One region of the Paenibacillus sp. p3-SID1389 genome, then DNA from elsewhere that is predicted to be linked to it. Evidence: riboswitches for the same ligand, from Rfam matches in the RefSeq annotation. Region 1 holds a riboswitch; each other region holds the start of a gene.

Region 1 (7,235 bases):
GAGCATGAACGTTCAAGTACAGAAGAGCTTTGAAAATGCTGCGAGGGACACCACCCCAGCAGGAAACGGCAAGTTGTTCCTGGTTGGCACGCCTATCGGGAATTTGGAGGATATGACCTACCGGGCCGTGCGCACCTTGCAAGAGGTGGACATTATCGCGGCGGAGGATACGCGGCAGACGCGCAAGCTGTTAACGCATTTCGACATCTCTCCAGGTAAATTGCTGAGTTATCACGAACATAATAAGGCCGCCAGTGGCCCAGAATTGATCCGCTTTATAATAGAAGGAAAAAATTTAGCGCTAGTCAGCGATGCCGGTCTGCCGGCGATTTCCGACCCCGGAAGTGATCTCGTGAAGCTGGCGCTAGAGGCGGGTATCGCAGTCGTTCCGGTGCCCGGAGCGAATGCTGCATTATCGGCGCTCATCGTTTCCGGTTTGCCAACGGATCGATTTACGTTCCTTGGATTTTTGCCAAGAGATCATAAAGAGCGGGAACGGTTGTTGAAGTCGTTGGAGGATCAAGAGGGAACGATGTTGCTGTACGAATCGCCGCATCGATTGATCAAAACGCTGGAGTCCCTTCTCGAGGTTTGGGGAGATCGGCGAATCGTATTGGCGAGAGAATTAACCAAGCGTTATGAGGAAATGGCTCGGGGGACGATTCACGATTGCCTGGCTTGGCTGCAGGAGCATCCGCCGCTGGGTGAATATTGCCTCGTTGTGGAAGGGGCACATCCCGACCAAGTGAAGGAGAAGCGGGATGCCTGGTGGCAAGCGCTAACTGTGGAGGAGCATGTCCGGCATTACGAAACGGAAGAAGGGCTGTCGCGGAAGGAAGCCATGAAAAAAACTGCGGCCGACCGGGGGGTTGCAAAGCGGGATATCTACAATCAATTATTGTAGCCCCACTTCTCTCCGAAATCATGAAATATTATCCAATTCGGCCAAAAAAGGGGCCTTCGCTAAGCCGGGTTCAAGCCTAGGAAGGCGCCAAGGAGATATGAAAAAGGTTAGAATTAACAGTTTCAGTAAATCTATTATATACTATATTTCTTAATTTGTCACAGGGGTCGGAAGCTCCGTAATGCATTCATGGCAAACAATTTTGCCTTTAAAGTAAGTTACGTTCTCCGCATTACCGCAGAAGATGCAAGCAGGCTCATATTTCTTGAGCATAATCCGTTCACCGTCTACATAAATTTCGAGCGCATCTTTTTCTCCGATCCCCAGAGTGCGGCGCAATTCAATTGGAATGACAACACGGCCTAATTCGTCTACTTTTCTTACAATACCTGTGGATTTCATCATAGGATGATTGCCCCTCTCGCTATAATTTGGAATTGTCATTATTCGACATCATTCTATCTTTTCTGATTTTTATAATACCAACCATTGCCAGATTAGTCAACCTATTTATGGTATAGTTCAACATTATTTCTAAAAAATTCGGATACACAACTCCGAGAACCTTTACGGAATCTAGCAAGTTCACAATGATCTATAATTCGACATTTTGGAAATCGTCATCCGGTCATTTTACGACACAATTCGACATATCTTGTCGTCTCCACACGGTGACCCGCCAAATTTTATGAAAAAGGAGTGTTGGTTCATGCATCGTCGGCTTAGCGAAGAAAAAGTGTTCAAAGACCCCGTACATAATTATATTCATGTACAGGACGAAGTGATCTGGTCGCTCATTAATACGCCGGAATTCCAGCGGCTTCGCCGGATTCGTCAGCTTGGAACATCGTATTTGACCTTTCATGGCGCCGAGCATAGCCGTTTTTCCCATTCGCTTGGCGTTTACGAGATTACGCGGCGGATTATTTCGCAGTTTGAACGAAGCGGCTACACCGATTGGCCCCGCAGTGAGAAATTGGTAGCTTTGTGTGCGGCGCTACTGCATGACCTGGGGCATGGTCCGTTTTCCCATTCTATAGAAGAAGCTTTTCAAATGCATCATGAGGATTGGACCTGCAAAATCCTCTTGGGGGAAACCGAGGTGGGGAACGTCCTGCGCGAGATTTCTCCGGATTTTCCGGACAAGGTGGCTGCGGTGATCCGGAAGGATTACGAAAATCCGATTGTGGTGAACTTGGTCTCTAGCCCGCTGGATGCGGATCGGATGGATTATTTGCTGCGAGATGCTTATTTTACCGGCGTAAACTACGGGACGATTGACATGGACCGAATTCTGCGGATGCTTCGACCTTTTCAAGGGCGGGTTGTTGTCAAAGAATCGGGGATGCATGCGGTGGAAGACTATTTGATGTCGCGGTATCAGATGTATTGGCAGGTCTATTTCCACCCGGTGACGCGGAGCTCGGAGATCATTCTCCGGCAAATTTTGCGACGGGCGAAGGAATTATACCGGAGCGGGCATTCCTTTAACTTCTTGCCGCATCCGCTGCCATTTTTATTTCAAGGGGATATCGGCGTTGCCGATTATTTGCAGCTGGACGAAGCGTTGATGCAAACGGCTTTCATGCAGTGGACGCGGGAAAAGGATGAGCGATTAAGCGATTTATGTTCCCGGTTTTTAAATCGCAAATTGTATAAATATGTAGAATTGGACACGCCGGAACTGGAAATGCTGGAGGAGATTCGGAACGCTTTTAGACAAGTGGGCCTACAACCTGAATACGACATGGAAATTGATTTTCCGACCGATCTGCCGTATGATGTGTTCCGTCCGGACGATGGGGTTCGACAGAAGCAAATTTTGCTGTTGGACCGGCAGGAACGGCTCCGGGAAATTTCAGAAGTATCGGATATCGTGCGGTCGATCAGCGGCTTGCACCGAGGGAAGACGCATTTGTACTATCCGGATAATAAATTGTGTGCTGTGATAGATCGGCTGCCCCGCCCGGTAGCCCGCATTTTCGAGCAACGGAATTAGGAGGATGACAAGGTTTATGTTATTTGATACGCATACGCATTTGGATGCTCCCCAATTTGACGAGGACCGCGAGGAAGTGATCGCGCGCGCCGTGGAACAAGGGGTTACGCGGATGATTAACATCGGATTTAACCGCGAGACGATCCCTTCGACCATGAAGTTGGCAGAGACCTATGACTTCATTTATGCCGCTGTCGGCTGGCATCCGCAAGACGCGATTACAATGCAAGAGGGCGATTTGGACTGGATTGCAGAATTGTGCAAGCATGAGAAGGTCGTCGCCATCGGAGAAATTGGGCTGGATTATTATTGGGATACGTCACCTAAGGACGTTCAACATAAGGTTTTTCGTGAGCAAATTGGACTGGCTCGCAGCTTGGGCATGCCGATTTCCATTCATAATCGGGACGCTCACGAAGACGTGGTACGCATCCTTCGGGAAGAGAAAGCCAATGAAGTTGGAGGCGTGATGCACTCTTTCTCCGGCAGTTGGGAAATTGCCAAAATGTGTCTAGATTTGGGATTTCATTTGTCGTTTGGCGGGCCGATTACGTTTAAAAATGCAAAACAGCCAAAAGAAGTGTTGGCCAAGACGCCGATGGATCGATTGCTGATCGAAACGGATTCCCCTTATTTAACGCCGCATCCATATCGTGGTAAACGGAATGAGTCCGCTCATGTCCGCTTGGTTGCAGAAATGGCAGCCGAGCTCAAAGGGGTCACTTTTGAGGAAATCGCGGAAATTACCACCCGAAACGCATTGGAACGATTTGGAATCCCGAGTATTTGAGAGCAAAACGGATGAAATAAAGAGGATTTCGGAAAGATTAATGCTTTTTAACCCTCAAAAACAAGGTCATTACATTTTTTTAACCATTTTTTTAAAAAAACGTGGTTGATTCGTCCTTTACAACCTGCATCGAAACAGGATAGAATCTTTTCAGTATCGATTCGGTTCGTTTTGAACCGTACGATGCTTGGTTCCATGAACCAGTCTCGCTGAATCTCCTATGACGGAGAACGGGGGAACCAATACGGATTGCAGTTGGCGATAGCCTGTATGCGTTCGTATTCGATTTCTTTCCAGGGTCTATGGGGTGAATTCAAGGTCATTGCGCCATGAGCGAATGTACTGAGAAAGGGCGGCTCTCTTTCGCCCGAACCCGACAGCTAACCTCGTAAGCGAATAAGAGAGGTCACTCGTGCAGCTATTACACCCAAGACATTCAAGAAGCCACGAAGGAGTTCCTCTAACTCTTTCTCCCGGCTTCTTTTGTTTTGAATAAAAGTAATAGGGTCGTCATACTGTTGGAAAACAGGAGGTGACGACAAGCAGGAGAGACTGGTCAAGGATGCAAAACGCTTAGGATTAAATTTAAGATCAGTGTTCAAAAAGTCAGGTTTTTCAGCACCGAGAAGGTTGGATGAAGCTTGGGACTGAGTAGCGCAGCGTACATGGGGGTACGTGAGCAACGGAAGGCCCGGCTGAATTCAAGATTCGATGCCGAATTCACTTCTTGACCTGCTTCGTGATCAAAAGATGACTTTTTGACTACCTTAGGCGTTTTGTAAAAAGTAACTGTAGTCGCGTCAATCGTTATCATGCATCGACCTAGACGGCGGGACTATGAAGGAGGACGGAAGAAATGGGCATTTTCCGCAAAGAGGAGACCCATGAATCACGCTCATCCAGCATGTCTTACGCAATGCGATGGAAGCATGAGAATTTACGTCAGATAGCGTTCGTCGGCGTTCTGGCCATCGCGGGAATCATCATCATCCTAATCTGGCTGTATAGCCAGGCACAGAAGGAAGTATCCCTGATTGTGGACGGGAATGTCCAGTCTGTGGAGACAACCCAATCCAGTGTAGCTCATCTGCTGGAGGAACAATCGATTAAGCTCAGTGCGAAGGATTCAGTATCCCTCCCGCTGGAAAGCTCGCTGAAGAACGGTGACCGCATTGTCATAGTACGCGCGAAGCCGGTCAATGTGACCGCGGACGGCAATACGAAAGTCCACTTCACGACGCAAAGCAAAGTAGAGGGCGTATTGTCCGAGCTCGGCATCACTTTGGATGAAGACGACAAGGTGACCCCGGCATTGGACAGTAAAGTTACCGAGAACCTGAATGTCAAGGTCGTTCGGGTCAGCAAGCAAACGGTGCAGAGCAAGGAGACTGTGCCCTTTAGCGTGGTCAAAACGTCGGACGACAAGCTGCTAAAAGGTACCACGAAGGTCATTCAAGAAGGTACCGAAGGTCTGGTCATTCACAACATTGAGAAAACCTACGAAGACGGAAAATTCGTGGCGAAGCGTTGGCTCGGCAAAGAGGTCTCCAAGGACCCTCAGCCGAAGGTGATCGCAGTCGGCACGAAGAAACCTACCGAGGTCCTGTCGGCCAGCATAAGCCGTAAGGGAAATACGGTGAACATCAGCGGGACGACGACCAAAGGTGGCGTCTCATTCAAATATAAAAAGATCCTGAAAAATGTTACGTTAACCGCGTATTCGGCGGAAGAAGACGGGATAGGCACCCGTACGGCTTCGGGTACCCGCGTGACGGAAGGCAGAACGATTGCCGTTGATAAAGACGTCGTTCCGCTTGGTTGGTGGGTATACATCGAAGGAGTCGGCTTCCGTAAGGCAGAGGATACGGGTGGAGCCATCGATGGAAATAAGATGGACGTCTATTTTGATAGTCTGAAGGATGCTAAGAAATTCGGCCGCAAGAAGGGCCGCACCGTATACGTAATCGGTCCGACGAAGCCGGAATTGAACTAAGATCTCGTTCTCTTTCGTTTTACAATGCGGAGGGAATGAGATAGTATTAGGATGATGAATAAGACAGTGGATTAGAAGGACAGTGGATTAGAAGAGGATGATATGATCCTCTTCTTTTTGTTATTCTGGTGGAGACAAGCAAGAACAGGAAGGAAGACAGATCCATGATCAAAGAGGTCATCGTGGTGGAGGGCCGAGATGACACCGTGGCCATTAAACGAGCCGTAGAGGCGGATACGATTGAGACGGGGGGTTCGGCGATAGGCGAAGCCGTGCTAAAGAAAATCGCTTTGGCGCAGGAACGCCGGGGCGTGATTATTTTTACGGACCCCGACCATGCCGGGGAGCGGATTCGTAAAATCGTGGCAGCGCGGGTGCCGGGCTGCAAGCACGCTTTCCTGCCTGAGGTCGAAGCTACGAAGAAAGGCGACATCGGGGTGGAGAATGCCTCGCCGGAGGCGATCCGCACCGCGTTGTCCCGGGTGCGCAGCGAAGCGCCGGGAGTAGAGGCCGCAATCACCTGGGAAGACTTGATTAACGCAGGGTTAATCGTACACCCGCAAGCTGCGGCGCGGCGAAAAGCGCTGGGCGAGCTGTTGGGTATCGGATATTGTAACGGAAAGCAGCTCTACAAACGGTTAACCGTGTTCCGCATCAGCCGCGAGGAGTTTGCAGCTGCGTTAGCCGAGTTGGAAAGCAAAGGAGTTTAAGAACCATGAGCATAAGGGAAGACGTATCCACACCGCGCCGGACGAAGGAGATCATTCAGCGGCACGGTTTTTCGTTCAAAAAAAGTCTGGGGCAAAACTTTCTGATCGACCAGAACATCCTCGGTAAAATTGTTGCCGCCGCCGAATTGGACAAGACCCAGGGCGCACTGGAAATCGGGCCGGGCATCGGCGCCTTAACGGAGAAGCTGGCGCAGGAGGCAGGCAAGGTGGCAGCGGTGGAGATTGACCAGCGGCTGCTTCCGATTCTGCAGGAGGTGCTGGAGCCCTACCCGCACGTCCATGTGATCCATGGCGATGTGTTGAAGCTGGACCTAAAGGCTTTATTTGCTGCGGAATTCAGCGGGGTGAGCGGCGTCAGTGTCGTCGCCAATCTGCCGTATTACGTGACGACTCCCATCATGATGAAGCTTCTGGAAGAGAAACTGCCGCTGAAACATATCGTCGTCATGATCCAGAAGGAAGTGGCCGAGCGCATGGCTGCCACTCCCGGCGGCAAGGACTACGGCAGCCTTAGCATCGCCGTGCAGTACTACAGCACCCCGGAGATGATCTGCACGGTGCCGCACAGCGTGTTTATTCCACAGCCGAATGTAGAGTCCGCAGTGATTCGCTTAACCGTGCGGGAGACGCCAGCTGTGGCGGTTCAGGATGAGGCGTTTTTCTTCGAGGTGGTGCAGGCTTCTTTTGCCCAGAGACGAAAGACGATTTCCAACAATCTGAAAAGCCGCTTCTTCCCGAAGGAAGGGCGGGAGAGACTGGAGCAACTGCTGGAGGAAGCCGGGATCCAGCCCTCCCGGCGGGCGGAGACATTAAGCCTG
Region 2 (7,235 bases), on a different contig from region 1:
AAGCCAAGGTGCTGAAGAACCGGGTCCGTTCCTATTTTACAGGCAGCCATAACGGGAAAACCCAGCTGCTCGTATCCGAGATCCGCGACTTCGAATACATCGTGACCGCGAGCAATATGGAAGCACTGATCCTGGAATGTAACCTGATTAAAGAACATCATCCGCGTTACAATATCCTCCTGAAGGATGACAAGACTTTCCCCTATATCAAAATTACGAATGAACCGCATCCCCGGCTGGAAGTGACCCGGCGGGTGCTTAAAGATAAAGCAAAATATTTTGGTCCGTATCCGAACGCCTACGCGGCTCAGCAAACGAAGAAGCTGCTCGACCGCATGTATCCGCTGCGCAAATGCAATGTGATGCCGAAGGAAGTGTGCTTGTATTATCACATCGGCCAGTGCTTGGCGCCTTGCGTGCATGAGGTGGAGAAGGAAACGTACGAGAAGATGACTCAAGAAATTGTTTCGTTCCTTAGCGGCGGGCATGAGGAGATCAAGAAAGAGCTGGAGCGCAAAATGCACGAGGCGGCCGAAGCCTTGCAATTCGAGCGGGCCAAGGAACTGCGCGACCAAATCATCAACATCGATGCGCTGATGGAGAAGCAGAAGATTACGGTGACCGATGCGAAGGACCGCGACGTGTTTGGGTATGCCGTAGACAAGGGCTGGATGTGCGTGCAGATTCTATACATGCGTCAGGGAAAAATGATCGAACGGCATGCGTCGGTCTTTCCGTTTTACGGCGACGCCTACGGCGATTTTATGTCCTACGTGACGCAGTATTACAGCGATAACCCGGCTTTGCCGCAGGAGATTCTGCTGCCGGAGAAGCCGGAGGATCAAGAGGAGGCCGGCGCGCTCGATGCTCCAACCGCCTTGCAGGAATGGCTGGGGGTGAAGACGCTGGTGCCGCAACGCGGCTTAAAGCGGCAAATGACCAAAATGGCCGAGGAGAACGCGCGCGTGACGCTGGACGAGAAGTTCCGCCTGATCGAACGGGATGAGGAACGCACCTCGAAGGCGGCCGAGAACCTCGGCAAAGCGATTGGCCTGGAGTCGGTGTCGCGGATCGAAGCGTTTGATAACTCCAACATCCAAGGGTCGAACCCGGTCTCAGCCATGGTGGTGTTCATTGACGGCAAGCCGGCCAAGAAGGAATACCGCAAATATAAAGTAAAAACCGTGAAGGGCCCGGACGATTACGAGACGATGCGCGAGGTCATCCGCCGTCGCTATGAGCGGGTGCTGAAGGAGAATTTACCGCGGCCTGACCTAATCGTGGTCGACGGAGGCAAGGGGCAGATCTCTGCGGCTACCGATGTGCTGGAGAACGAGCTGGGCCTACACATCCCGGTATGCGGCCTCGTGAAGGACGCCAAGCATAAAACCGCACAGCTGATGGCGTTTGATCCGCCGGAGCCGGTTTATCTGCCGCGCGACAGCCAGGAGTTCTACCTGCTGCAGCGGATTCAGGACGAGGTGCACCGCTTCGCCATTTCGTTCCATCGCGAACAGCGGGCCAAGTCGATGGTCGCCTCACGGCTGGACTCGATCCCCGGCATCGGGGAGAAACGCCGGAAGGCGCTGCTTAAGCACTTTGGATCGCTGAAAAAAATTAAAGAGGCCTCCGTCGAAGACTTTCGGCCTCTTTCTATCGGGGATAAATTAGCCCGTCAAATCCTTAATGCCCTTCGGGACGAAGATCCGCCAGAGGAGTCATAACATACGGCTCCTCTTTTTGTTGCGGCGTCGGGGTCTTCCGCTCCTTGCTTGGCGGGTTAAACAAGTAAATCACATACGCAACGATCGCCGGCAAGGCGATGTAGAACAACCCGGCGACGATGTTCAGCGCTCCGCCCATAAACATCAGGCTCAGCGACATCAGGATGCTGTCGAAGATGACGTGCGAGAAGACAACGGTCGCGAAGCCGTAGCGCAGGAACACGAAGCTGAACAGCAGTCCGATAAAGGTTAATTCGATCGGGCGCGAAATGACCGGATAAATCGGATACAACGTGTGGCCAAACGCCCAGATTAAGGTCGACAGCAGGCAGGCGATAAAGGTGCTGCGGAACATTTTCTTCAGCATTGGGATCCCGAACAAGCGATACACCGCTTCTTCTCCGATCCCTGCCACCCAAGCCAGCAGCGGAAACAATAGCGGGTACACCATGTTGTAAGGCGATTGCGTCGCATCGGTCGTGGACCAGGTATGAATCGTTTGCTCTAAAATGAAGAAAACAACGGATTGAACGCCTAACAGGATCAATGCCCAGGCATACCCGTCAGCCACGGAGGTCAGGATGGAACGGCCGTACCCTTCTTCCCGTGATCGCGCCCACAAGTTGATGCCGTTCTTCCGCCACAGTCCATCGCCGCCCACCAGCGAGAAGTACACGGAAGCGGCGAGGAACAACGTCACCAGACCTTGGAAGAAGAGGCCAAAGATGAGCACGCCGGATTCAAGACCGTCTTTTTGGAACACGGGGATCATGTTGATCGTTCCAATCGTGGATAGCACGAAGTAAGCCGAAGCCAGGAAAATACCCCGCTTAAACGAGGTATGGGCCCGCGTCAGCGCGCTGTAGACGATCGCCAGAATCGCCAGCACGAACGTCAACAGGGCGTATCCGGCATAGGTGAGCCAGCTGGCGATTTTCGTCTGTCCGGCGACGTAGTCCTGATGAGCCTGCGGTACGGTAAAATAGCTCTCCAACGAGGAAACCTTGCCGTATTCGAAGCTGAGCTTGATTTCCGCTTGCGATTCGCCTAACGTGTAGCCATTGATATGGTAGAGGAGGCCCACATCCCCTTCACCGGAGGCCAGCTCCAGATCGCTTGGTTTAAATCCAAAGGCGTTCAGGTAAGGCTGTGCCAGCTCTTCTTTCTCCGCTAACGTTAAATCCCCCTCCCATGCCTTCATGGAATCGGTGGTTTCCGATCCTACATCAAGCATCATCTGCTTGGTGGCGTTGCTGGAGGAACTGATCTCCTCGAAGCCGACGACTTGACCGGTGGTCATATGGACATCCACGGTCACGGCGCTTAACGATTCGGTGGGGTCCGTGTAACGGACGCGAAATACGTCATATGGAAATTGCTTGTCATACGTTTTTAAGTATGGGGCGAGCAGATCGGCTTTGGTTAAGTAACCAAACAGATCGGAACGCGTTTCGTATGTAATCAATGCTTTATCCTTCGTGGGATTCGGCAGGTCGATCCCAAGTACGGATTGGACAAATTCACTTGCATGGGCAGCTGCTTCCGGTTTGCTGATCACCTCATTTGCTTGCTGCAGCTGCAAGGACTCCGAATCGGTGGTCGGAAACAGTTGAACGGCGACGAACACAATGAATCCTAGGGCGGCCAGCAGCCACAGATTTTTGGTCTTCATCCTGCGGCGGCCATTTGACGTCAAAGGGGAACTCACTCGCAAAACTCCTTTGTTATTAAGTTGAATGAAATCGGGAACACGTACTCTTCTTATATTATGAGGTATGTTTTTCCCTCAAGTACGTCAAAGTAAAGATAACACAGCTATCCCCCCTGCGCCAGACGGAGGGCAAAATTGACGAGAAACGGCAAAAACTTCGGCAAGTCTACGCATCATTTAGATTGGGGGCGAACTTAATCTGCACAATCCCTGATTTCGTCCTTTTCTGGTCTTTTTCTTGAAAATAGAGCTTTGTGGCGGGACGGAATAAGGGATATAATCCATTTGACGAAAAATGATTGAAAACAATTGAAAAGATTGGCCGAATTTCGCAATGAAAACGGGGGAACCGTATATTTTGGGGTGAATTTCACGGAGCTTCAACTCCCAGCAAGGGGATATGTTCCGCGAATAGGGCAACTGGGCATGTCCGAATCCGTCAGCTAACCTCGTAGGCTTGTGCATCAGGAACCAAACACCGAAAGGCATTGGATTTCCAGTGCTTTTTTCTTTTGTTCTTTTTTCAGGAAGACGATGAGGTGAACGCGTTGAATACGAAGAAAATAAACCTTTCTCCGCCGCAGGTATTAGTGATTGGGTTTGCGATCATTATTTTGCTGGGTGCGCTACTGCTCATGCTGCCGATTTCCAGTACGACCGGGGTAACACTCCCGTTCGTCGACGCACTGTTCACGGCTACTTCAGCAACCTGTGTTACGGGGTTGGTCGTGGTTGATACCGGGACCTATTTTTCAACCTTTGGACAAGTCGTGATCGTCCTGCTGATCCAGATTGGGGGGCTTGGGTTTATGACCATGGCCACTTTGTTCTCCCTTGTCCTGAAACGAAAAATATCGCTAAAAGACCGTCTCATCCTCCAAGAAGCGATGAACCAAAACTCTGTGGAAGGAATCGTACGGTTAATCCGCAAAGTTCTGTTATATTCGCTCGTTATTGAATCCAGTGCGGCGCTGATGTTTGCGATTCGCTGGTCATTCGATATGCCGATTGGTAGGGCGCTGTATTTCGGAGTTTGGCACGCGGTCTCGATGTTCAATAATGCAGGGTTTGACCTGTTTGGTGAATATCAAAGCTTCACGAAGTACGTTGCTGATCCGATCGTGAACTTCGTTGCAATGTTTCTGATCGTCTCGGGCGGGATCGGATTTATCGTACTGTCCGACGTATTCGAGTTTCGGAAGCGGCGGAAGCTGTCGTTGCATTCGAAGGTGGTATTGTCGATGACGTCGGTGCTGATCGTGATCGGGGCGTTAGTCATTTTCATCTTTGAGTTCACGAACTCGCGTACGCTTGCTCAGCTCAGTTGGAGCGGCAAGATCTGGGGTTCGTTTTTCCAATCGGTGACGCCGCGTACGGCGGGAGCCAACACGCTGGATATTGGGTCATTACGGCAGGCAACGCAATTCTTCATGATCATCCTGATGTTTATCGGGGCCTCCCCAGGCTCTACGGGGGGCGGAATTAAGACGACCACATTTACGATTCTGGTCGGCTCGGTTGGTTCGATGATTCGCGGAAGGACTGACCTAGTCCTGTTCAGGTACCGGATGGCCGGGGAACGGGTCTTTAAGGCGCTTACGATCACGATGCTTGCCTTATTCCTGGTCTTAGCAGTGGCAATGGTATTGTCTACCACGGAGGACGCGAGCTTTTTATCGATTTTGTTTGAAACCACTTCGGCTTTCGGCACGGTCGGACTTACGATGGGGTTGACGGGGAAACTAACGGTTATCGGTAAAATTATCATCAGCTTCACCATGTTCGCCGGTCGGCTCGGGCCGCTGACGCTTGCTTATGCGCTCGGTCCGAAGAAAGGAAAAGAGCTGTACCGCCATCCAGAAGGCAAAATCATTATTGGATAAGGGGAAAACGGGCAAAAATGAAAAAGCAGCAGTTTGTGATCATCGGCTTGGGGCGCTTCGGCTCGAGTCTGGCCTTGGAATTGATGGAGTTAGGATATGAGGTTCTGGGCATCGACCGGAATGAAGAGATCGTGGAAGAACTTAGCGATCGGCTCACGCATACGGTTGTCGCCGATGCTACAGAAGAAGAGGTGCTGAAGTCGCTGGGGGTTCGTAATTTCGATTGCGGGATCGTAGCGATTGGCACCGACATTCAAATGAGCATCCTGGCAGCTATTCTCCTCAAAGATCTTGGCATTAAAACGGTAGTTGCCAAAGCGATCTCGCTTCTGCACGGCCGAGCTCTGGAGAAGCTGGGGGTGGATCGGGTGATTTATCCAGAACGCGACATGGGGGTTCGTGTGGCCCATCAGCTGGTTACTCCAAATTTGCTGGATTATATTGAACTGTCGAAGGAATACAGCATCGTAGAAATGAAAGTTCCCACTTGCTTGAACCATAAAAGCATAGGTGACCTCAATATGCGGGCACGCTTTGGCTGCAGCATCGTGGCGATTCACCGCAATGGCGGTATTTTGGTTGCTCCCACTGCGATGGATCAGTTAAATGAAGGCGACATTATGGTTATTATAGGAGCAAAGAAAAATATCGAGCAATTTGAATCAATCATCAATCCTTAATAAGATGGTAAGATGGCTTACTAGCATGGAACGGAGAGAAGTATGGAACAACAGGCCATTTGGGCTTTAATCATTTTTTTGCTGACCTACGCACTCATTATATCTGAGAAAATTCACCGAACGGTGCTGGCTATGGCTGGTGCGGCGTTCATGATAATCTTTGGCATCCTTGATCAGGAGAGCGCAGTGCATCATATTGATTTTAATACGCTGGGACTCTTGATCGGGATGATGATCATCGTGAATACGACAGCCAAGACCGGTTTATTCACGTACATCGGCATATGGACGGCCAAGCTGGCCAAAGGCAATCCGATCACTCTGCTGTGGTTGCTGGCGCTGATCACCGCGATAGGTTCGGCATTCCTGGATAACGTAACGACCATTATTTTGATGGTCCCGGTGGCATTTAGCATTACGCGGAGGTTGAGGGTTCAGGCGTTCCCTTACCTCTTTTCTATGATTCTTGCCACGAATATCGGCGGGACGGCGACTTTAATCGGAGACCCTCCCAACATTATGATTGGCAGCGCCGTGAAGGAACTGACCTTCGTAGCCTTCATGCAAAATTTGACGCCAGTCGTGTTGATCATTTTGGCAGTGATTCTGCCGCTTGTGATCGTGATCTTCCGCAAAGAGTTGAAAAAGGCTTATGCTCATCAACAGAGCTTGATGGAGATCAGTCTGGAGGGCTTGATTACGGAGAAAAAGCTGCTCACCCAATGCCTGATCGCCTTGGGGTTGACCTTGTTGGGCTTTTTCCTTCATCAATACATACATCTGGAAACGGCTACTATTGCGCTGGCTGGCGCCTTCTTGCTGCTGCTCATGACCGGCGAGCACGTGATGGAACAAGCCTTCCGTTCGGTGGAATGGCCCACCATCTTCTTTTTCGTGGGTTTGTTCGTATTGGTCGGAGGGTTGGTTGAAACGGGAATCATTACGAGAGTGGCCGAAGAGGTGATGCGCCTGACTGGAGGCGATCCGCTAACCACCTCGATGCTGATCCTCTGGCTGAGTGCTTTGGCATCGGCGTTTATCGACAATATTCCGCTGGTGGCGACGATGATTCCGATGATCCAAGACATGGGCGGAATGGGGATTCAGCACCTGGAGCCGCTATGGTGGAGCCTATCGCTTGGCGCTTGTCTCGGTGGAAACGGAACATTAATCGGAGCCAGCGCCAATTTGATCGCTGCTGGGATGTCCGCCAAGGAAGGGGAACCGATCAGCTTCC
Region 3 (7,235 bases), on a different contig from region 1:
CGAACGCGGTTGGCCGGATTCAAGATAGCTATCTTTTCTTCGAAATGGAGCCCTCGGAATGGGAAGGGTTATCGGATACGGATCGAGGCGAGGTGCTTGAAGCTCTGGCGGAGGATTTATTCTTTGGGTTGGGCTCGGAGCCGATGATTGAGGTAGGCAGTGCGATCGTGATCTATGATCCCGAAGGACATCGCATCAATATCCTGATTGGGGATTCCGAATTGACCTCCGTATCCTTGATATGACCGGATACTGTTGCTGCCGCTGTACCGTCCAATGGCGATAAGCATGAAGGCAGGGGTTTGAGAATACAATAGTTGGAGACGAAGCTAGGACAAATCAAACTTCAGATCCTGGTGCGTGACGAGGAAACTTACATATACAGGAGTTCTTGAAGAGAACGGGAGGAAGAATAATGCCGTTTACACCGCAAGAAGTAGAAGCGCATTTGGAAAAACTGGAAGGATGGGAACTAGAGGAAGGACGATGGATTTTTCGTAAATATACGTTTTCCAACTTTATGAAGGGAATCGCATTTGTTGATGAGGTAGCAGCGATCTCGGAAGCATTTAACCACCATCCCTTTATCACGATCGACTATAAAACGGTAACGCTCCGTTTGACCTCTTGGGAGGAAGGCGGCATTACGGCCGTCGACATCAAGGAGGCGCAGCAATATAACGAGGCCTACGAAAAGATGCGGTCAGGGGATTAACCAAATCAGAGCATGATCGAAACTATAGGGGTAACAAAACGACCGCCGGGAACGTAAATTCCCGGCGGTCGTGCTTTTTCGTGCTTTTATTTTTTCTCCGCAAGCCACATGGCGACGTTCGCAATTTCCTCTTCCTTTAAGCGATCCTTAAAAGAAGGCATCATGCCGCCCTTCCCTTTAGTGATGATGGAATACAGTTGTTCTGCCGTCAATTCCGAGCCGATCTTCTGCAGATTTGGGCCCGCTCCGCCTTGCAATGTATCACCGTGGCAGGAGATGCAATTTGCTTTGACGATGGCTTCGGCTTGTTCTGCGTTCATGGTGATTTCAGGCATTTGCGGCTTGGCTTCTTGCTCAGCCTCTTCCCGGCTTGGCAAGGTGAACATCAATACTAGGGCTAAAGCGCCTGCGATGACGAACAAACCGCTCATGATCCACTTTTGCATTTCAATCGCCCCTCCTATGTATGCTACCTATCCATTATAACGGAACACGCGGGTTGATCATAGTCTTTGTGTCCAAATTAGGAACAAAAATGATCCGTTTTCATTAAATTGTGTGCCATAAGTCATAGTCTTAATCAAAACAGGACATAAAAAGGGGCGTGCCTTTATTCAGGCAGCCCCTTATGAACCATGCAATAAAACGGTTTGGACACCCCGCCAGGCGTCATCTTCTCGTACAGATCCGTGATGACAAACCCAGCCTTCTGGTAGGCCCGGATCGCCCGGGTGTTCCAGGTCAGCACTTCAAGGTCAATCTGGTTTTCCGGCTTACGGCGCCGGGCTTCCTCCACGATGGTCCTCACAAACTGCTTGCCCAGCCCATGGCCGCATAGCTCGGGCTTCATGCCGATGCCAAGCCGGGTGACTCCTTCCATCGGGAAGTACTGTGCGAAGCCGGCAAGCTCGCCCTTTGCATTCAACACGGAGACATACTGTTCGGCGCGGATCGCCGGGTTCCCAAACTCCACGTCGAGCGCTTTCATTTGCTCCCAAGGCAGCCAGCTGTAGATGTCGTAAGGAGAATCGTAACGCCAGGTGCAAATTTCCGCGCCATGGGCTTCTTCCATCGGCACGATACGAAACGGAGACATCGATTGGTCCATATTGCCCCTCCTTTGTTAAAGGAAAGTCCGTCGTAATTGTTCCATTATCCTCACAATAGCCGGAATTACGCAGCTTGTAAAGGTTTTTGCCCCCCCTTCGGGAAATTGTGAGATTTGCGCGGGATTTTTAGCTTTGTGGCAACCTTTTTCCGGGCTGTTTCGTTATATAGATAAGGGTGCAGATAAAAAAAGACCGCAAGGCGGTTCTAACAGGAACCCGGCCTGCGGCGAGTAAGTGATGATGAACAGGATGAAACCGATAGATCAATGGATTACGATTCCGCAGCGTAGACGGAATAACCGTATTTACTGAGAACTCGCTTCGCGCCAACGTAGCGGTTCTGGTAATAACTATTGCTTAACTTGTCGATCCGGATGCCCTTGGATGAGGACGCGTGAGCGAATTCACCGTTGCCGATGTAAACACCGACATGGGATACTTTGCCCGTCCCCGTCGTCTTGAAGAAGACGAGATCCCCAGCTTGAAGCTCGCTCTTGGGTACCGGTGTGCCTTGCTTATACTGGGCGGCGGACACACGCGCCAGCTTGATGCCCATCTTGCTGAAGACGTACCGGGTAAATCCGGAGCAATCAAATCCCGCTGTCGTGGTGCCTCCGAATTTATAAGGCGTCCCGTACACGGAATCGACGATACTGGATAGCGTCGTTGTCTCGGCTTTTGCGGAGTCGGCAAAGGCGCTACCTGCCCCCAAGGTAAATAGGAGGGCTAAACTCGTTACCGCTGCTGTCAAAGTCTTTCTCAAGATGTCTTACTCCTTCCAAGGCCTACGAGGTTAGCTTATGGATTCGGTTGAAGGTTCCCTATGATCTGCTATAGCGGTAAGTTAAAAAGTCATCTTCGGATCACGAAGTAACACAGGATGGAGATTCGGCGTCGAATCTTGAACTCAGCCGGGCCTTCCGCTGCTCACGTAGCTTCCAGCTACGCTGCGCTGCTCAGTCCCTAAGCTTCATTCAACCTTCTTGGTGCTCCAAACCTAACTTTTTAACCTTGATTGAAATGGTAGGTTAAAAAGTTATCTTCGGATCACGAAGGATGAGACTGTTACCTTTTATAGCGAAATCAATTCACCCTATGGTGGGTCCCCCGCTTCCCGGGTGCGTGGGAATTCGGCAGTTTCATTGTAGATTGCACCCAAGATCTTGCACAGAAACAGTTACAACAATAATTACAAAGTTGTTACCATTTACGTTGTTCATTTTACCAAAGGCGTCCAGAGTTGACAAGTTTGTCGAAAAAAAACGCTTCTATTGGCCTGTTTTCGCGAGGCGATTCGTGGGTAATGGTTCCTAAGGGACTGGGGCTAGGGAGAAGGGAAGACAAGGAAAAAACCCGCAGAGACGTTGTTATCAACATCCCCACGGGCTTCGTAGCGAGTTCTTATTGAACATCATCGTGTTCAGCAATTTCACCGGTCACATCTTCATACTTGTCGTTGCTCATGATCCGTTTCGCTCCAACGTAACGCTCGACGTAATACTTCTCGCTTAATTTGCTGATGACTACACCTTTGGAGGAGGAGGCATGAGCAAATTTGCCGTCGCCGACGTAGATGCCGACATGAGAAACGCCTTTACCGGAAGTATTAAAGAAGACCAAATCGCCCTCGATCAATTCGCTCTTGTCAACCGCAGTTCCCATTTTGTATTGGGATGCGGATTGGTGAGGCAGCTTGATGCCGATCTTCGAGAAGACGTACATCGTAAATCCAGAACAGTCGAACCCGTCGGTTGTGGTTCCGCCCGCAACATAGCTGCTTCCGAGCGCGCCGCCGATGACGCTGTCCAGTTTGGAATCGGCGAAAACGCTGCCAGTTCCAATGGTGAAAAGCATGGCAAAACTTACTGCTGCTACCGTCAAACGCTTCTTCAAGAAGTTATGCTCCTTCCAATGCCTACGAGGTTAGCTTAAGGATTCGGTTGAAGGTTCCCTATGATCCCTCTAAAGCGAGATCAATTCACCCAAAGTGGTTCCCCCGTTTCCCTGGTGAAGGGAATTCGGCTTTGTTTTTCACACCTGACATTTCTTATTTGACATCCGGCACCAATCTCCTGCCAAAGATGACAAAAATAATTACAAAACTGTTACTGAAATTGCGTTGCTGTTATTGTAACAAAGTCAGGTATCTTTTGGCAATGCCTAATTCACAAGATTAAGAGGGGAAATAGGACTGAAGGCCTTCGCCAAACGGCGAAGGCCTTGTTGTTACGGGGTTTTTGAGGAGTTAAAAAATTTTAACTTTTTTGTGCCTTTGACTGCCAAAGATGAAATTGAGAGGCGATCTTCCAGACCTTAAACGTGCAGCGGAAGAGGGGATAAGCCTGCTGCAGGATCAGGGCCAGCATCCCCGTCCAAACCCAAGATGCGGTTCCGAACAGAAGGAAGAGGATCAGGCCAAAAGCCCCGAGAATCAACGAGATGGAGATGCCCTGCAAGAGGGTTCGGAAGCAAACCAGCAGGGAATTCCAAACCCCGGCCTTAAACAGGTAGCCGAACTGGACAAATAACAGGCACTGCCGGATGAACCAGCCGTAGATGAACCAGCCAAGAATCAGACCAAGCCCGGTGAGCCAGGTTGCCATCGGGATTTCCATCCCGGTGAGTCCCGGCCAGAGCGACAGCAGCCTCGGTACAATCCAGAAGGCGGGCAGCAAGGTAAGCACGAGCTCCATCGCGTAAAACAGAATCACCGGTTTGCCAAATTCCTTCATCCCTCGGAACAGGGGGAACCCCGGGCTGCGGTGATCGGCCGGTGTGAAGCCGTAGAAGATTCCGGCTTGGATCAACGGAGTCAAGATCATGCGCAGGACGACCATCCCTGCCAGCAGCCAGCAATACAGCCGAACCTCGGGATTGCTCCATAAATTCATTTGTCCCTCAAGCAAGAACAGTAGTTTCGACAGCGCAGTGGGCGGCGGGTCAGGATATCGTTGCAGCAGCGCCATTACCGCGGTATCGACCAACCGGTACAAGAACAATCCCCACAGCAGCTGGTACAGAAACAAGATGATGACCGAGGGAAATTGGCTTTTCAGGGCAGTCCACCCCAAACGAACGAAACTCATTTCTTTCCCTCCTTATAGAAGTATGGACCTAGGTTTACCACAGAAGTCCCCCAAGGATCGCTTCAAGCAGCTTGGTGACGCTCATATTGGAGCGGGACAGCGTGGTTTCAGGGACTTCCGCTTTCAGATAGTTGTTGATGTGAAGGTTCTCCACCGTTAAGGTGTAATCCGGATCGATCTGAACCCATGCCAGCGGTGCTTTATATTGCATCTTGATCTCGAGGCGAGTATCTTCCCCGTTCCATTGCTTGCGTACGGTGTGACCATCGGTGAAGGTAAACAGCAGCGGAACCTTCGGGTGGGTTGCCCCTTTGCGGGTAAAGACTACGTTCGACTCGTAAATCCGGCCGCCTTCTTGGCTGATCGGAGTGATCTGAATTTTTTCCACTGCAAAATCCGCCATTTTCCCGTCATAGACGTATTGCTGAAAATACTCTTTCCAGCTGCGGCTGGTCACTTGCTCAACCACCCGTTGGAAGTCGGCGGTCGTTGGGTGCTTAAACCGGTACTGCTGGCTGTACGTGCTCAGAATCCGCTTCATCGTCTTGCTGCCGACCTGCCGCTCGATATCAAACAGGATTAACTTGCCTCGGTAGTACGCATTCTTGGCATAACCGTCCCCGGAGCCGTATTTCCAGGCGTTCTGGGTCAAGGAAGCCGGCGAGGTAATCATGGCGGACTGGATCGGCAAATTCGGGGTGATTCCGAACTCCTGCTCCATGAGCTTATCCTCTGCATAAGAGGCAAAAGCTTCATCCAGCCAAGCTTCCTCGAATTCATTGTTGGCGATCATCCCGTAGAAGAACTGATGGGCGATTTCATGGATGACCGTGCGCTCCAGATCGTCGTATCCGGGGGAATCGCTGACGGCTCCAAACGCGGTGACCAAGGTTGGATATTCCATACCTCCCGCACCGTTTGCGTTCGCCGGTGGAACCACAACGGACAGCGTGGAATACGGGTATCGTCCATACCACTTACTGTAGTTCGCCAGAGCTACCTTGGCGGCATAGAAGTAACGTTCCTTCAGATCCTTATGTGCAGGATCGAGATACAGCTTGATCCGCACGCCGGGAACTTCGGCAGAGGAGAACGGCTCTTCTACATAGATGAAGTTCGGCGAAGCCGCCCAAGCGAAATCGTGGACGTCGTCGGCGTAGAATTGCAAGGTTTTCCGTCCGTCCTTCAAGACCGCCTTTTTGGTCTGAAAACCGGTGGCTGCCACGGTGTACGTTTCGGGCACGTTGATCTTTACGCTATAAATCCCAAAGTCGGAGTAAAATTCCGAGTTCCCGTGATACTGATGGAGGTTCCAGCCTTCGGACGTCCGCCCCCGGGTACCCACCGGCTCGTACACGCTAATCTTAGGAAACCATTGCCCTGCCATGACGAAATCGTCGGCCACGCCCATGCGGGCAAAAATCTTCGGCAGCTTGACGGTAAATTTCATCCGCAGCGTCAGGCTTTCGCCGCCCTGGACCGGCACGGGCAGCCGCACCTTGGCTAAAGTTTTATCCTTCGTATTGCCGTCGTCAGGCTGAACGTACTGAATCCGATGCAGCAAGGAGATGCCGTCGGTCGTTTTCAGCTCGGTGATCTCCATGGATCCCCAGCCGTCTTTGGGCATGACGTCGTTCCGCAGTTTTCCGCCCGATTCCTTCATAAAAGTCGTATCCTCGGAAGCAAACGCGTTAGGATATAAGTGCAAGTACACCTCGTTGATCGTTTTCTTGCCGGGATGGGTCCAGGTCAGCGTCTCCGAGCCGGTTAACGTACCTTCCTGCTCGTTCAGCGTGACGTCGATGTGGTATTCGGCGACCCGATTGCTGAGCACTTCGGCGGTCGGTTGCTGAATGGTTTCAGTTTGCGGCGGTGCAGGGGTTTGTCCGGTTTTTTGGACCGCTTTAGGCCCCGCCTTGGCCGGTACGAACGAAGCCAGCGAATCCCCCCCTCCCCGCAGGGTCACCCAGGCGGCTCCGAGGGTGAGGCACAAGGCAAGGATGGAAATGCCGTAGACAATAGTACGTCGGGTCATACAATGGATACCTCCCGTTGACAAGCATCTACAGCATGTATATGTTTGCATTTGGAAGATTATTAGTTAAAATTGAGAGGTAGTTAAAAAGCCATTTTTTGAACTTGGATTGAAATGTAAGGATAACTATATAAGCCGCTTTTGTTTAATGGGAACGGAGGCGGCAGGCACGCAGGAATATGGAGGGAATTATGGATCAGACACCGAAATCGGGTAAAAAGATTTTTGCCCTCAACATTATCAGTAATGATGAGAAGAGCAAACATAAAGGCTTTGGCGCGGGTTCCATC

What was found. Region 1 has a riboswitch for cyclic di-AMP ahead of M3G15_RS14960 (resuscitation-promoting factor). Riboswitches for the same ligand answer to the same signal wherever they lie in the genome.
Region 2: another riboswitch for cyclic di-AMP. It lies ahead of M3G15_RS07530 (TrkH family potassium uptake protein); the one in region 1 lies ahead of M3G15_RS14960 (resuscitation-promoting factor).
Region 3: another riboswitch for cyclic di-AMP. It lies ahead of M3G15_RS12910 (C40 family peptidase); the one in region 1 lies ahead of M3G15_RS14960 (resuscitation-promoting factor).

Annotation. Positions count from the first base shown of each region.
Region 1 covers NZ_JALXVO010000037.1:7,610-14,844, forward strand. The annotation lists gene M3G15_RS14935 (tRNA1(Val) (adenine(37)-N6)-methyltransferase) at 1-8, shown strand, start outside; gene rsmI (16S rRNA (cytidine(1402)-2'-O)-methyltransferase) at 5-904, shown strand; gene M3G15_RS14945 (AbrB/MazE/SpoVT family DNA-binding domain-containing protein) at 1,055-1,309, opposite strand; gene M3G15_RS14950 (HD domain-containing protein) at 1,614-2,903, shown strand; gene M3G15_RS14955 (TatD family hydrolase) at 2,920-3,693, shown strand; cyclic di-AMP (ydaO/yuaA leader) riboswitch at 3,891-4,103, shown strand; gene M3G15_RS14960 (resuscitation-promoting factor) at 4,550-5,686, shown strand; gene rnmV (ribonuclease M5) at 5,851-6,396, shown strand; gene rsmA (16S rRNA (adenine(1518)-N(6)/adenine(1519)-N(6))-dimethyltransferase RsmA) at 6,402-7,235, shown strand, end outside.
Region 2 covers NZ_JALXVO010000013.1:6,190-13,424, reverse strand. The annotation lists gene uvrC (excinuclease ABC subunit UvrC) at 1-1,724, shown strand, start outside; gene M3G15_RS07535 (CPBP family intramembrane glutamic endopeptidase) at 1,684-3,396, opposite strand; cyclic di-AMP (ydaO/yuaA leader) riboswitch at 3,746-3,908, shown strand; gene M3G15_RS07530 (TrkH family potassium uptake protein) at 3,975-5,318, shown strand; gene M3G15_RS07525 (potassium channel family protein) at 5,336-5,998, shown strand; gene M3G15_RS07520 (ArsB/NhaD family transporter) at 6,041-7,235, shown strand, end outside.
Region 3 covers NZ_JALXVO010000028.1:29,188-36,422, reverse strand. The annotation lists gene M3G15_RS12935 (hypothetical protein) at 1-245, shown strand, start outside; gene M3G15_RS12930 (4a-hydroxytetrahydrobiopterin dehydratase) at 416-715, shown strand; gene M3G15_RS12925 (c-type cytochrome) at 802-1,161, opposite strand; gene M3G15_RS12920 (GNAT family N-acetyltransferase) at 1,326-1,823, opposite strand; gene M3G15_RS12915 (C40 family peptidase) at 2,096-2,587, opposite strand; gene M3G15_RS12910 (C40 family peptidase) at 3,226-3,717, opposite strand; cyclic di-AMP (ydaO/yuaA leader) riboswitch at 3,722-3,858, opposite strand; gene M3G15_RS12905 (hypothetical protein) at 4,080-4,910, opposite strand; gene M3G15_RS12900 (M1 family metallopeptidase) at 4,945-6,945, opposite strand; gene M3G15_RS12895 (YwhD family protein) at 7,137-7,235, shown strand, end outside.